DNA from 2 places in the Pseudomonas sp. E141 genome. Region 1 is predicted to be linked to the other one. Evidence: predicted binding sites of a transcription regulator. Region 1 holds the regulator's gene; the other holds the start of a gene.
The links. The regulator FliA, encoded in region 1, starts transcription of late flagellar genes. The targets are predictions, from matches to a motif close to CTAAAGTTTNNNNNNNNNNNGCCGNTAA.

Region 1 (5,787 bases):
AAGTTCAGCTCGGCTCCCTGGCCTGGAACCAGTTGCAAGGCAACCGTCCGGCCCAGGCAAACCTGTGGCGTCGCCTGCAACGTATCGGCTTGTCCGGCCCGTTGTCCCGCGACCTGCTGGCGCTGATCAACGATATCGAAGAACCTCGTCAGGCCTGGCGCATGTTGCTGGCGCACCTGGCGCGGATGATCGCCACACCGGAAGTCGAGCCTCTCGAAGAAGGTGGCGTCATTGCCATGGTCGGCCCGGCCGGCATGGGCAAGACCACCACCCTGGCCAAGCTCGCGGCGCGTTATGTACTCAAGTACGGCGCCCAGAGCATCGCCCTGGTGAGCATGGACAGTTTCCGTATCGGTGCCCAGGAACAACTCAAGACCCTTGGCCGGATCCTCAATGTGTCGGTGACCCATGTGGATCCGGGCCAGTCCCTGGCCCAGGCGCTGGAACCGCTGCTGCGCAAGCGCGTCGTGCTGATCGATACCGCCGGCCTGCAAGCCAGCGATCCGGCCCTGCGCATGCAGCTTGAAAGCCTGGCCGGGCGTGGGATCCGGTCAAAAAATTATCTCGTGTTGGCAACCACCAGCCAGAAACAGGTTCTAACCGCCGCATACCACAGCTACAAACGCTGCGGGCTGGCCGGCTGCATCCTGACTAAGCTGGACGAAACGGCAAGCCTGGGCGAGGTGTTGAGCCTGGCGATCGGTCATGATTTACCGGTGGCCTACCTGACCGACGGGCCGCGGATCCCGGATGATTTGCATCTGCCGCGCCGTCATCAACTGGTCAGTCGTGCCGTGAGTGTGCAAATGCAGGAAGAACCCAGCGAAGAAGCCATGGCTGATATGTTCGCTGATATCTACCACAGCCCGACCAAGCAGGTCGGCTGAGGTAATCATGAATATTTTTTGTACCTACATCGATGGTCTGCCATGCATTGTTCCTTCATGCGAGCGCGCAGCCAGTAATGTGGCCTCCGTCTAAGTAAGACAAGGTAAAGAACGAACATGGGCAGCATGCATCCCGTACAGGTGATCGCGGTGACCGGCGGCAAAGGTGGCGTCGGCAAGACTAACGTGTCAGTGAACTTGTCCCTGGCTCTGGCAGAGCTTGGCCGACGGGTCATGCTGCTGGACGCCGACCTGGGCCTGGCGAACGTCGACGTGCTGCTGGGGCTCACGCCCAAGCGCACGCTGGCGGACGTGATAGAGGGCCGCTGCGAACTGCGCGACGTGCTGCTGCAAGGGCCGGGCGGGATTCGCATCGTGCCGGCTGCCTCGGGCACCCAGAGCATGGTTCACCTGACCCCGGCTCAACACGCCGGCCTGATCCAGGCCTTCAGCGACATCGGTGACAACCTCGATGTGCTGGTGATCGACACCGCTGCCGGTATCGGTGATTCGGTCGTCAGTTTCGTACGCGCTGCCCAGGAAGTCTTGCTGGTGGTCTGCGACGAACCGACGTCCATCACCGACGCCTATGCCCTGATCAAGTTATTGAACCGTGACTACGGCATGAACCGCTTCCGCGTCCTGGCCAACATGGCCCAGAGCCCGCAGGAAGGTCGCAACCTGTTCGCCAAGTTGACAAAGGTCACGGATCGTTTCCTGGACGTCGCCCTACAATACGTCGGCGCTGTGCCCTACGACGAAAGCGTACGCAAGGCCGTCCAGAAGCAACGTGCGGTTTATGAAGCCTTTCCCCGTTCCAAATGCGCACTGGCGTTCAAGGCTATTGCCCAGAAGGTTGATACCTGGCCACTGCCAGCCAACCCTCGCGGGCATCTGGAGTTTTTCGTCGAGCGTCTCGTGCAACAAACAGCAGGGCCCGTGTTATGACAGCCAGCGGTTACAACCATCTCTACAAGAAATCGGCACGGGACGCCCAGTACGAATTGATTGAGCGATACGCGCCTCTGGTCAAGCGTATCGCCTATCACTTGCTGGCGCGGTTGCCGGCCAGTGTCCAGGTTGAAGACCTGATCCAGGCGGGCATGATCGGCCTGCTCGAAGTGTCGAACAAATACGACGCGAGCAAGGGCGCCAGTTTCGAGACCTATGCCGGTATTCGCATTCGCGGGGCGATGCTCGATGAAGTCCGTAAGGGTGATTGGGCGCCGCGTTCGGTGCATCGCAATACCCGCATGGTCAGTGACGCCATTCGCGCCATTGAAGCTAAAACCGGGCGTGACGCTAAAGATCACGAGGTTGCGGCCGAACTCCAATTGAGTCTCGATGATTATTACGGGATTTTGAACGATACCTTGGGCAGTCGCCTGTTCAGTTTCGACGACCTGCTGCAGGACGGCGAACACGAAGGGCTGCACGAGGACGGCGCGAGTGCTCACATGGAGCCATCGCGTGACCTGGAAGATGAGCGTTTCCAGAGCGCGCTGGCGGATGCGATTGCCAATTTGCCGGAGCGTGAGCGACTGGTCTTGGCGCTGTACTACGACGAAGAGCTGAACCTCAAGGAAATCGGTGAGGTCCTGGGTGTCAGCGAATCGCGGGTCAGCCAGTTACACAGCCAGTGCGCGGCCCGTTTGCGGGGGCGTTTGGGGGAGTGGCGAGCGCGCTGACAGCAGTGTGGGGACACTGCGAACGAGGCTGGCCTGGCATGTGCTGAGCCAGTCTTTCTCTGTTGTCCTCCAGACCGTTGTCGAGTGTTGTGCCGGATTGATTGAAATGGCGCGTTCAGGTGCTGGGCGCGTTTAAGACTGCTTGGAGGTCGAATTGGACAAGAACATGAAAATCCTCATCGTTGATGACTTCTCAACGATGCGGCGGATCATAAAAAACCTGTTGCGTGACCTTGGGTTCACCAACACGGTCGAGGCCGACGATGGCACCACTGCCATTCCGGTTCTCAACAGCGGAAGCATCGACTTTCTGGTGACTGACTGGAACATGCCCGGCATGACCGGTATCGACTTGCTGCGCCACGTGCGCGCCGACGAAAAACTCAAGCACCTTCCGGTGCTGATGGTCACTGCCGAAGCCAAGCGCGAGCAGATCATCGAAGCGGCCCAGGCCGGTGTGAACGGCTACGTGGTCAAACCCTTCACGGCCCAGGCGTTGAAAGAGAAGATCGAAAAAATCTTCGAACGCATCGGTTAACGGCGCCACGGGGGAGCTATGGATAACGAATCTTCAATGGGTGATTTCGAATCGACCCTGAAAAAACATGCCCGCGAACTGGTCGACAGCCTTGAGAAAGGCCGCTTTGGCGATGCGGTTCAAATGATCCATGAGCTCAACCAGACCCGTGACCGCGGTCTGTATCAGGAAGTGGGCAAGCTCACGCGTGAACTGCACAGCGCGATTGTCAATTTTCAGATCGATCCGAACATGCCGCAGGCCGAGGAGGTCTCGCAGATCACCGACGCGACCGAGCGTCTGGGTTATGTGGTCAAGCTGACCGAGGCCGCGGCCAACCGCACCATGGACCTGGTGGAGAACGCAACGCCGCTGGTCAATGGCCTGAGCGATGAAGCCCAGGCCTTGAGCACCGACTGGGGTCGCTTCATGCGGCGCGAAGTCGGGGCTGAAGAGTTTCGCGAGCTGGCCCGTCGGGTCGACGGTTTCCTGACGCGCAGTAGCGCCGAGAACCGCGCCGTGGCGAGCAACCTCAACGACATTCTGCTGGCTCAGGACTATCAAGACCTGACCGGCCAGGTGATCAAGCGGGTGACCCAACTGGTCACCGAAGTGGAAAGCAACCTGCTCAAACTGGTGTTGATGGCCAGCCAGGTAGACCGCTTTGCAGGCATCGAACACGACCGTGAAGCGATGCTCGCTGAAAAAGATCCACAAAAACATCTCTCTCAGGGTGAAGGTCCGCAAATTCATGCCGATAAAAGAGAAGACGTTGTGTCCGGTCAGGACGATGTGGACGATTTGCTGTCCAGCCTTGGATTTTAGGTTTTAGACCTCTAGGAGCACCCATTAATGAGCTTCGGCGCCGATGAAGAGATCCTTCAGGATTTCCTGGTTGAGGCCGGCGAGATTCTAGAGCAACTGTCCGAACAGCTGGTCGAGCTGGAAAGCCGACCTGATGATGCGGATCTGCTCAATGCAATTTTTCGCGGTTTCCACACTGTAAAAGGAGGCGCCGGCTTCCTCCAGCTCAATGAGCTGGTGGAGTGCTGTCACATTGCCGAAAACGTGTTCGACATCCTGCGCAAGGGTGAGCGTCGCGTTGACTCGGAATTGATGGACGTGGTGCTCGAAGCGCTGGATGCGGTCAACAGCATGTTCAGTGAAGTGCGCGAGCGCTCGCCGATCACCGCTGCTACGCCTGAGCTGCTCGCCGCGCTGTCGCGCCTGGCCGAGCCGCAGTCGGCTGACGAAGCTGCACCGGTAGCCGCGCCAGTGGTTGAGGAACCGGTCGCCGAGGAATCAGGCGACATCACCGATAACGAATTCGAACAACTGCTGGACTCGCTGAACGCCGTCAAGGCTCAAGCCCAGGCTCCGGCAGCGCCTGCTGCCCCGGCTGCGCCGGCCGCCGATGCCGCCGCCAGCGATGAAATCACCGACGCCGAGTTCGAGTCGCTGCTCGATCAGCTTCACGGCAAGGGCCAGTTCGCCGTGGATGCCGTCGCCCCCCCGAGTGCCCCGGCCGCCCCGAAAGCGGCGGGCGACAACTCCGATATCACCGACGATGAGTTCGAGGCTTTGCTCGATCAGTTGCACGGCAAGGGTAACTTCGCCGTGGACGCACTGGATTCGGCTATCGCCTCCGCGCCGACCCCAGCCAAGCCTGCCGCCGCAGCAGCGGGCAGCGACCTGATCAGCGATCACGAATTCGAATCACTGCTCGACGAACTGCACGGCAAGGGCAAGTTCAGCGAAGTCGGCACCGCCTCAACAGCCACTGCGCCTGCCGCCACTGCCACAGCGGCTGCGCCAGCGGAGAAGGCCGCGGCCAAACCCGCCGCCAAGGCACCGGAACCGAAGGCTGAGACACCCAAGCCTGCTGCCGCTGCCCCGGCGCCAGCCCGCGCACCGGCGGCCGCGCCGGCGGAAAAGCCGGCCAGCGAAGCCGAGACCACTGTACGGGTCGACACCGCTCGCCTGGACGAGATCATGAACATGGTCGGCGAACTGGTGCTGGTGCGTAACCGCCTGGTGCGCCTGGGCCTCAACAGCCAGGACGAAGCCATGGCCAAGGCCGTGTCGAACCTGGACGTGGTCACGGCTGACTTGCAGACGGCGGTCATGAAGACCCGGATGCAGCCGATCAAGAAAGTCTTCGGGCGCTTCCCGCGCCTGGTTCGCGACCTGGCACGCCAGCTCAAGAAAGAAATCAACCTGGAACTAGTGGGCGAAGAGACCGACCTGGACAAGAACCTGGTCGAGGCTCTGGCCGATCCACTGGTCCACTTGGTGCGCAACGCGGTCGACCACGGTATCGAGTCGCCGCAAGAGCGCGAAGAGTCAGGCAAGCCCCGCAGCGGCAAGGTGGTATTGGCCGCCGAGCAGGAAGGCGACCACATCCTGCTGTCGATCTCCGACGACGGCAAAGGCATGGACCCGAACGTACTGCGCTCCATCGCGGTGAAGCGCGGTGTGATGGACAAGGATGCCGCCGACCGCCTGAGCGACACCGAGTGCTACAACCTGATCTTCGCCCCGGGGTTCTCGACCAAGACCGAGATTTCCGACGTGTCGGGCCGTGGCGTGGGCATGGATGTGGTGAAAACCAAGATTTCCCAGCTCAACGGTTCGATCAACATCTACTCGACCAAGGGCCAGGGCTCGAAAATCGTCATCAAGGTCCCGCTGACCC
Region 2 (5,787 bases), 1.1 Mb from region 1:
CGTCCCGGGATGTAGACCATTTCCCGCAGGGTGCCGGCCAGTGGCATGTGCACGCGGTGATAGTCCTTGGGCGACAGGTAGATGGTGGCGAAATCGCCGCCCATGAACGGCGCTGCGTTGGCTGCATCGCCGCCCAGCAGTTCCAGCACGCTGAAGCTGTGGCCCTTGGCCTGGAATACCCGGCCGTGCTCGATGGGACCGAGTTGGCTGACGGCACCGTCGGCGGGGCTGAGGATCGCTCCCGGAGTCTGGTCCAGCGGGCGGGCGCCTTCTTTCAGCGCTCGGGTGAAGAACGCATTGAAGTGCTCGTAGGCCGTAAGGTCTTCGACCAGCGCCTGGGACATGTCCACCTGATAACGTTTGGCGAACCATTGGGTGAAGGCGTTCTTGAACCAGCGCACGCGGCATTCGGCAATGCAGCCGGCCAGCCGAGACAGCAGGTGGTGGGGTAGCAGGTATTGGCTGAGGATGAACAAGCGGTTTTTCATTAACTGTCCTTAAGAACCTTCAGAGCTCGATGGGGGTATCAGGGTGGTTGCCCCATTCGCCCCAGGAGCCGGCATAGCCTTTGACTCGCGGATAACCGAGCGCCTTGGCCACCAGATAGGTGAAGCCAGAGCGGTGGTGGGTCTGGCAATGGGTGATGATTTCTTTGTCAGGCGTGATGCCCAACTGTTCGAGGATCTGCGGCATGTCGCTGCGGATGCGCAGGTTGCGTGCCTGATCCATGCCGGCGGTCCATTCGAAGTTGATCGCGCCGGGAATATGTCCGCCCCTGGCTGCGACGACTTTCTCGCCGGAATATTCCAGCGGCCCGCGTGCGTCCCAGATCGCCAGGTCAGCGGCACCGAGGCGGCTTTGCAGGTATTCGCGGGTGGCGGTGGGTCCATCGTGCAGGGTCAGGCTCACCGGGCCTGTGGCGGGCGGCGGCACTTCAGTGGACACCGGCAGGCCTTCGTCCAGCCACGACAGCAAACCACCGTCGAGGTAGTGGTAGTTCGAATGGCCGATCACATCCAGCAGCCAGATAAAGCGCCCGGCCCAGCCACCGCCTTCATCGTCATAGACCACGTAGACCGCATTCGGGTTGTGCCCCAGTTCGCCGAACAGCGTCTCGAGGTCAGCTTTTGCTGGCAACAGGCCTGGTGCCGGGGGCTGGCCCAGTTGGGTGCGCTTGGGGTCGACGAAGCGTGCGCCAGGGATGTGCCCGGTGCTATAGCGGGCGGCGCTGGTCAGGTCCACCAGAATCAGTTCGCGGGCGTCGAGGCGCGACAGCAGGTCGCTCGGCTCGATTACCAGCGGCAAGCCAGAGAAGTCAGGCATGTGAGGTCTCCAGGGGCGCAAAGGGAAAAGATTGTATCAAGATCAGCGACCGCGGTTGGTAAAGCTGTGCAAGGCGCGTTCGATACACTGCACGGTTTTGCCGAAGGCTTGCACCGTCACGTCCGAGAAGGGCCCGCCGCCCTGGTCCACCGCCACCAGCATGATCACCCGGCTGTTGCAGGTCAGTGAACGCAACAGCAGGTGTTCGCCGCGAAACAGGCTGCGCAGGCCCGGCGGCAGCAACGCCGAAAACTGAGCGTTGTTGTCCGGGTTCAGGCGAACCTGGGCCTGCTGGGCCTGCAACCGTTGCAACACTTTGCTTTGGCTGATGGAAAAACTCATGGCCGCCGCTTCTTTGGGCAGGCCGGCGATCTGATGCACGCGCAAGCTGGTCTGGCTGCGGTCGGCCATAAGAATCATCACTCGCCGCATGCCGCATGCCACCAAGGCGTCCCGTGCCGAGGTGGTCAGGTGCATGGCGTTGCTGAACGGGCTCGGTTCCAGCAGCAATTCGGCGCATTGCTTGCGCCACTGGGTCAGGTCTTCGGCGCTGGGCGGGGCGGCCGGCAGCAGCCCCGGGTGGACGCGTCGGCTGCCCCAGGGCCAGATCAACGCCACAGCCGGATGCCAGAGGTCCGGCATGGTGTTGTGGCGGGCACTGATGACGGCTTGCTGGTGCAATTGCTGCTGGACGTCATCCATGGACATCTGCAGATACAAACTTGTCAGATATTGCCAGCGGGTGCTGTGAGGGCCGTCCCACGCCTGTTGCGCTGAAAGGGCCAGGCCGTTGGCTAGCAGCACGGTGTTGGCTGGCTGATTGAGCCAGCGCCGCAGGGTCGGGTCATCGTCCAGGCGATTCTGCTGGCGCAGCGGGTGTTCACTGTCCCGGGCGATGCGCAGCACTTTCACCAGCTCGCGGCGTTCGTTGAGCAGCAGGCGGTAGCCCTGCGCCACCCAGGCCGGCAGGCGCCAGGTCTCCACCAGCGCCAGGCAGATTTTCAGCAGGCTGACGCCGAACAGCTCGCGCTCCACTTTGCTCGCTGACTGGCCTTTATGGACAACCCGCAATTCCCACTCGCCCAGCAATCCCGGATGAGTCAGGGCCAGCGGCCAGAGCGGTGACAGAAACAGCAGGCTGCCCCAGTGGATGTCTTGCCACAGCCGCGCCAGGCGACTGGCAAAAAAACCATTGGCCTGTTGCGTTGCGTGCTGGCTGATCAATTGCAGTTGGCGCAGCGCGAGGGGGATTTGCTGTTCCGGCAACGAGGGCAGGCGGGCGAGCAGTTCTTCGGTGCGCTTGAGGCCGAGGCGGTTGATGGCCACTTCGAGATTTTCTGCCGGTTCGGCAAAGTTGCCATGGGTGTGATGGTTGGCTTCACGAATGACGCTCAGCGCCAGGGCGGGGCTGTCCTGGATCAGCTCGGCAATGTCGCGCAGTGAGCGGCGGCTGTCGGCAATGGCTTTGCAGACCAGGTCATGACTGGCCTGCGGCACTGGCAGATGGACGCCCTCGAGCAGCTTCACCCAGCCTTCGAGCGTGGTCGGTCGTGGAGTTGGAACCTTCGTTTCATTAGCCATGGCTGGACGCGATCATCATAGGGAGTATCTACGCCCGGAACGGGGCAAATTGGCTTTTCGCCTGAACTGGCTATAGTCTGGCGCAGTTTTGCCGATAAGTAGAAGAAGAGATTTTTCAGCTTCCGAATATGACCTTGAACCCGACTTAAATAAGTACTTTCTATCTATGGCTAAAATTATCGGCATCATTGTCGTGTTCGCGAGCGTTCTGGGCGGATACGTGCTCTCCCATGGCAAGATTGCCGCCCTGATCCAGCCCTTTGAGGTTCTGATCATCGGCGGCGCGGCCCTTGGCGCATTCCTGCAGGCCAACCCCGGCTACATGACGATGCACGTGCTCAAAAAGTCCTTGAGCATGTTCGGCTCGCGTTTCAGCCACACTTTCTACCTTGAGGTGCTGGGGCTGATCTACGAGATCCTCAACAAGAGCCGCCGCGAAGGCATGATGGCGATCGAAGGGGATATCGAAGACGCAGCGTCCAGCCCGATCTTCGCCAAGTACCCCACGGTGCTCAAGGATGAGCGCATGACGGCGTTCGTCTGTGATTACCTGCGCATCATGTCGTCCGGCAACATGGCTCCCCATGAGCTCGAAGGTCTGTTCGACATGGAACTGTACAGCCTCAAGGAAGACCTGGAGCACCCGTCTCACGCGGTCAACGGCATCGCCGACGGCATGCCGGGTTTCGGTATCGTCGCGGCGGTATTGGGCATCGTGGTGACCATGGCCTCCCTGGGCGAAGGCGACCAGGCATCTATCGGCCTGCACGTAGGTGCGGCACTGGTAGGTACCTTCTTCGGTATTCTCGCCGCGTATGGCTTCTTTGGCCCGTTGGCCCATTCCCTGGCCCACGACGCCAAGGAAGAACTCAATGTCTACGAAGCCATCAAGGCATCGCTCGTGGCCTCGGCTTCGGGCATGCCTCCATCGCTGGCTGTGGAGTTCGGTCGCAAGGTCCTGTACCCGGCGCACCGTCCAAGCTTCGCCGAGTTAGAACAAGCGGTTCGCGGTCGCTAAGATGGAAAACAACCAGCCGATCATTATCAAGCGCGTCAAGCGCATAGCCGGCGGGCATCACGGGGGCGCCTGGAAAATCGCCTTCGCCGACTTCGCGACGGCGATGATGGCGTTCTTTCTGGTGCTGTGGCTGCTGTCCACCGCGACTCCAGAGCAGAAAATCGCCATCGCCGGTTACTTCAAGGACCCGGTGGGTTTTTCCGAAAGCGGCACGCCGTACATCATCGACCTGGGCGGCTCGCCGGTCCTGGCGCCGGAAAACACCCTCAACCCTGAAGTCGAATCCCAGCCTCAGCCCGACAAGGCGACGGTAGACGCCAATGACGCCGAAGGCATGGCCGAGGAGGTCGAGCGCGAGCGTCTGGAGTTGTTGCTGCAAGAGTTGCAGAACAAAGTCGAAGAGAACCCAGAGCTGCAGAAGTTCAAGGATCAGATCCTGTTCGAAATCACGCCGAACGGCTTGCGCATCCAGATCATGGACGCCGAGAATCGTCCGATGTTCGACTCTGGCAGCGCGCGCCTGAAACCTTATTTCGAAGATATTCTGCTGGCCATGGCCGACACCATCAAAGCGGTGCCGAACAAGATCAGCATCAGTGGCCATACCGATGCCAAGCCCTTCATCGGCAAAGGCGATTTCGGTAACTGGGAACTCTCCGCCAATCGCGCCAACGCGGCTCGTCGGGCCCTGGTGGCCGGCAGTTATCCGGACGAGCAGGTGGCGCGGGTGGTCGGTTATGCCTCCTCGGCGCTGTTCGACCGCAAAGACCCGTTCAACCCGGTCAACCGGCGGATCGATATCGTGGTGTTGACCAAGAAGGCCCAGAAAGCCATCGAAGGTTCGCAAACCGATGACCCGGCGCCGGACCCGGCCCAGGGCGATGGCGCGCCGGGTGAAGTGCCGGTTACGCCCGGCGCGGCGGCGGATCCGAACGCATTGCCGGCGGACCAGCAGCCTGTTCCCGCCCATGAGGTACGTGAGCGTCTGAATCTGTTCGATGATCTCGCGCCGAAACCGGCCGAGCCGCCTGCGCAGTGACCTGACTGGCGAGCGCAACCTGTGGCGAGGGGATTTATCCCCGTTGGGCTGCGAAGCAGCCCCTCTTTTTTCATCTGATATTCGGGGTTGAATAAAAAGGAGGGGCGCTTCGCGCCCCAGCGGGGATAAATCCCCTCGCCACAACTGTGTCCGGCTTGCCTTCCTTTCAGATCAGTAACTGCTTTCCGGCAAGCTGGCGATGATCGAGCGATAGCTGTTCATCCGTTGCTGTTGCACACGACCGTCTTCCAGCGCCTTGAGCAGGGCGCAACCGGGTTCGCGGTCGTGCTTGCAGTCGCGGAAACGGCAGGTGCCGATCAGGTCGTTGAACTCGATGAACCCCGCTTCCACATCGGCTCGGCTGACGTGACCCAGGCCAAACTCGCGGATGCCCGGCGAGTCGATCAGCTCACCGCCGCCGGGGAAGTGGAACAACCGCGCAGTGGTGGTGGTGTGAGTGCCCTGGCCGGACAGCTCGGACAACGGCCCGACGCGCGTCTCGACTTCCGGCAGCAGGCTGTTGACCAGCGACGACTTGCCGACACCGGACTGGCCGACAAACACGCTGATGCGCCCGTCCAGTTGTTCCTGCAATTTCTCCATGCCATCGCCGTGGTGAGCCGAAACTTCCAGCACCGGGTAGCCCAAGTGCCGATAGACCGAGAGCAGTGCGTTCAGCGCCGGGGCGTTGTGTTCATCGATCAGGTCGAATTTGTTGAGCAGCAACAAGGGGCGGATGCCGGCGTGTTCGGCCGCGACCAGATAGCGGTCGATCAGGTTGGCGTGGGGCTCGGGCAGCGGGGCGAAGACGATGACGATCATGTCG

Region 2: the regulator FliA is predicted to act here: its motif matches at 2,975-3,002, upstream of motA (flagellar motor stator protein MotA).

Annotation. Positions count from the first base shown of each region.
Region 1 covers NZ_CP084024.1:1,394,703-1,400,489, forward strand. The annotation lists gene flhF (flagellar biosynthesis protein FlhF) at 1-887, shown strand, start outside; gene fleN (flagellar synthesis regulator FleN) at 1,005-1,835, shown strand; gene fliA (RNA polymerase sigma factor FliA) at 1,832-2,575, shown strand; gene GKKCFE_RS06360 (chemotaxis response regulator CheY) at 2,742-3,113, shown strand; gene GKKCFE_RS06365 (protein phosphatase CheZ) at 3,132-3,917, shown strand; gene GKKCFE_RS06370 (chemotaxis protein CheA) at 3,945-5,787, shown strand, end outside.
Region 2 covers NZ_CP084024.1:269,921-275,707, forward strand. The annotation lists gene asd (archaetidylserine decarboxylase) at 1-488, opposite strand, end outside; gene GKKCFE_RS01130 (rhodanese-like domain-containing protein) at 508-1,323, opposite strand; gene GKKCFE_RS01135 (HDOD domain-containing protein) at 1,366-2,904, opposite strand; gene motA (flagellar motor stator protein MotA) at 3,071-3,922, shown strand; gene motB (flagellar motor protein MotB) at 3,924-4,961, shown strand; gene rsgA (small ribosomal subunit biogenesis GTPase RsgA) at 5,133-5,787, opposite strand, start outside.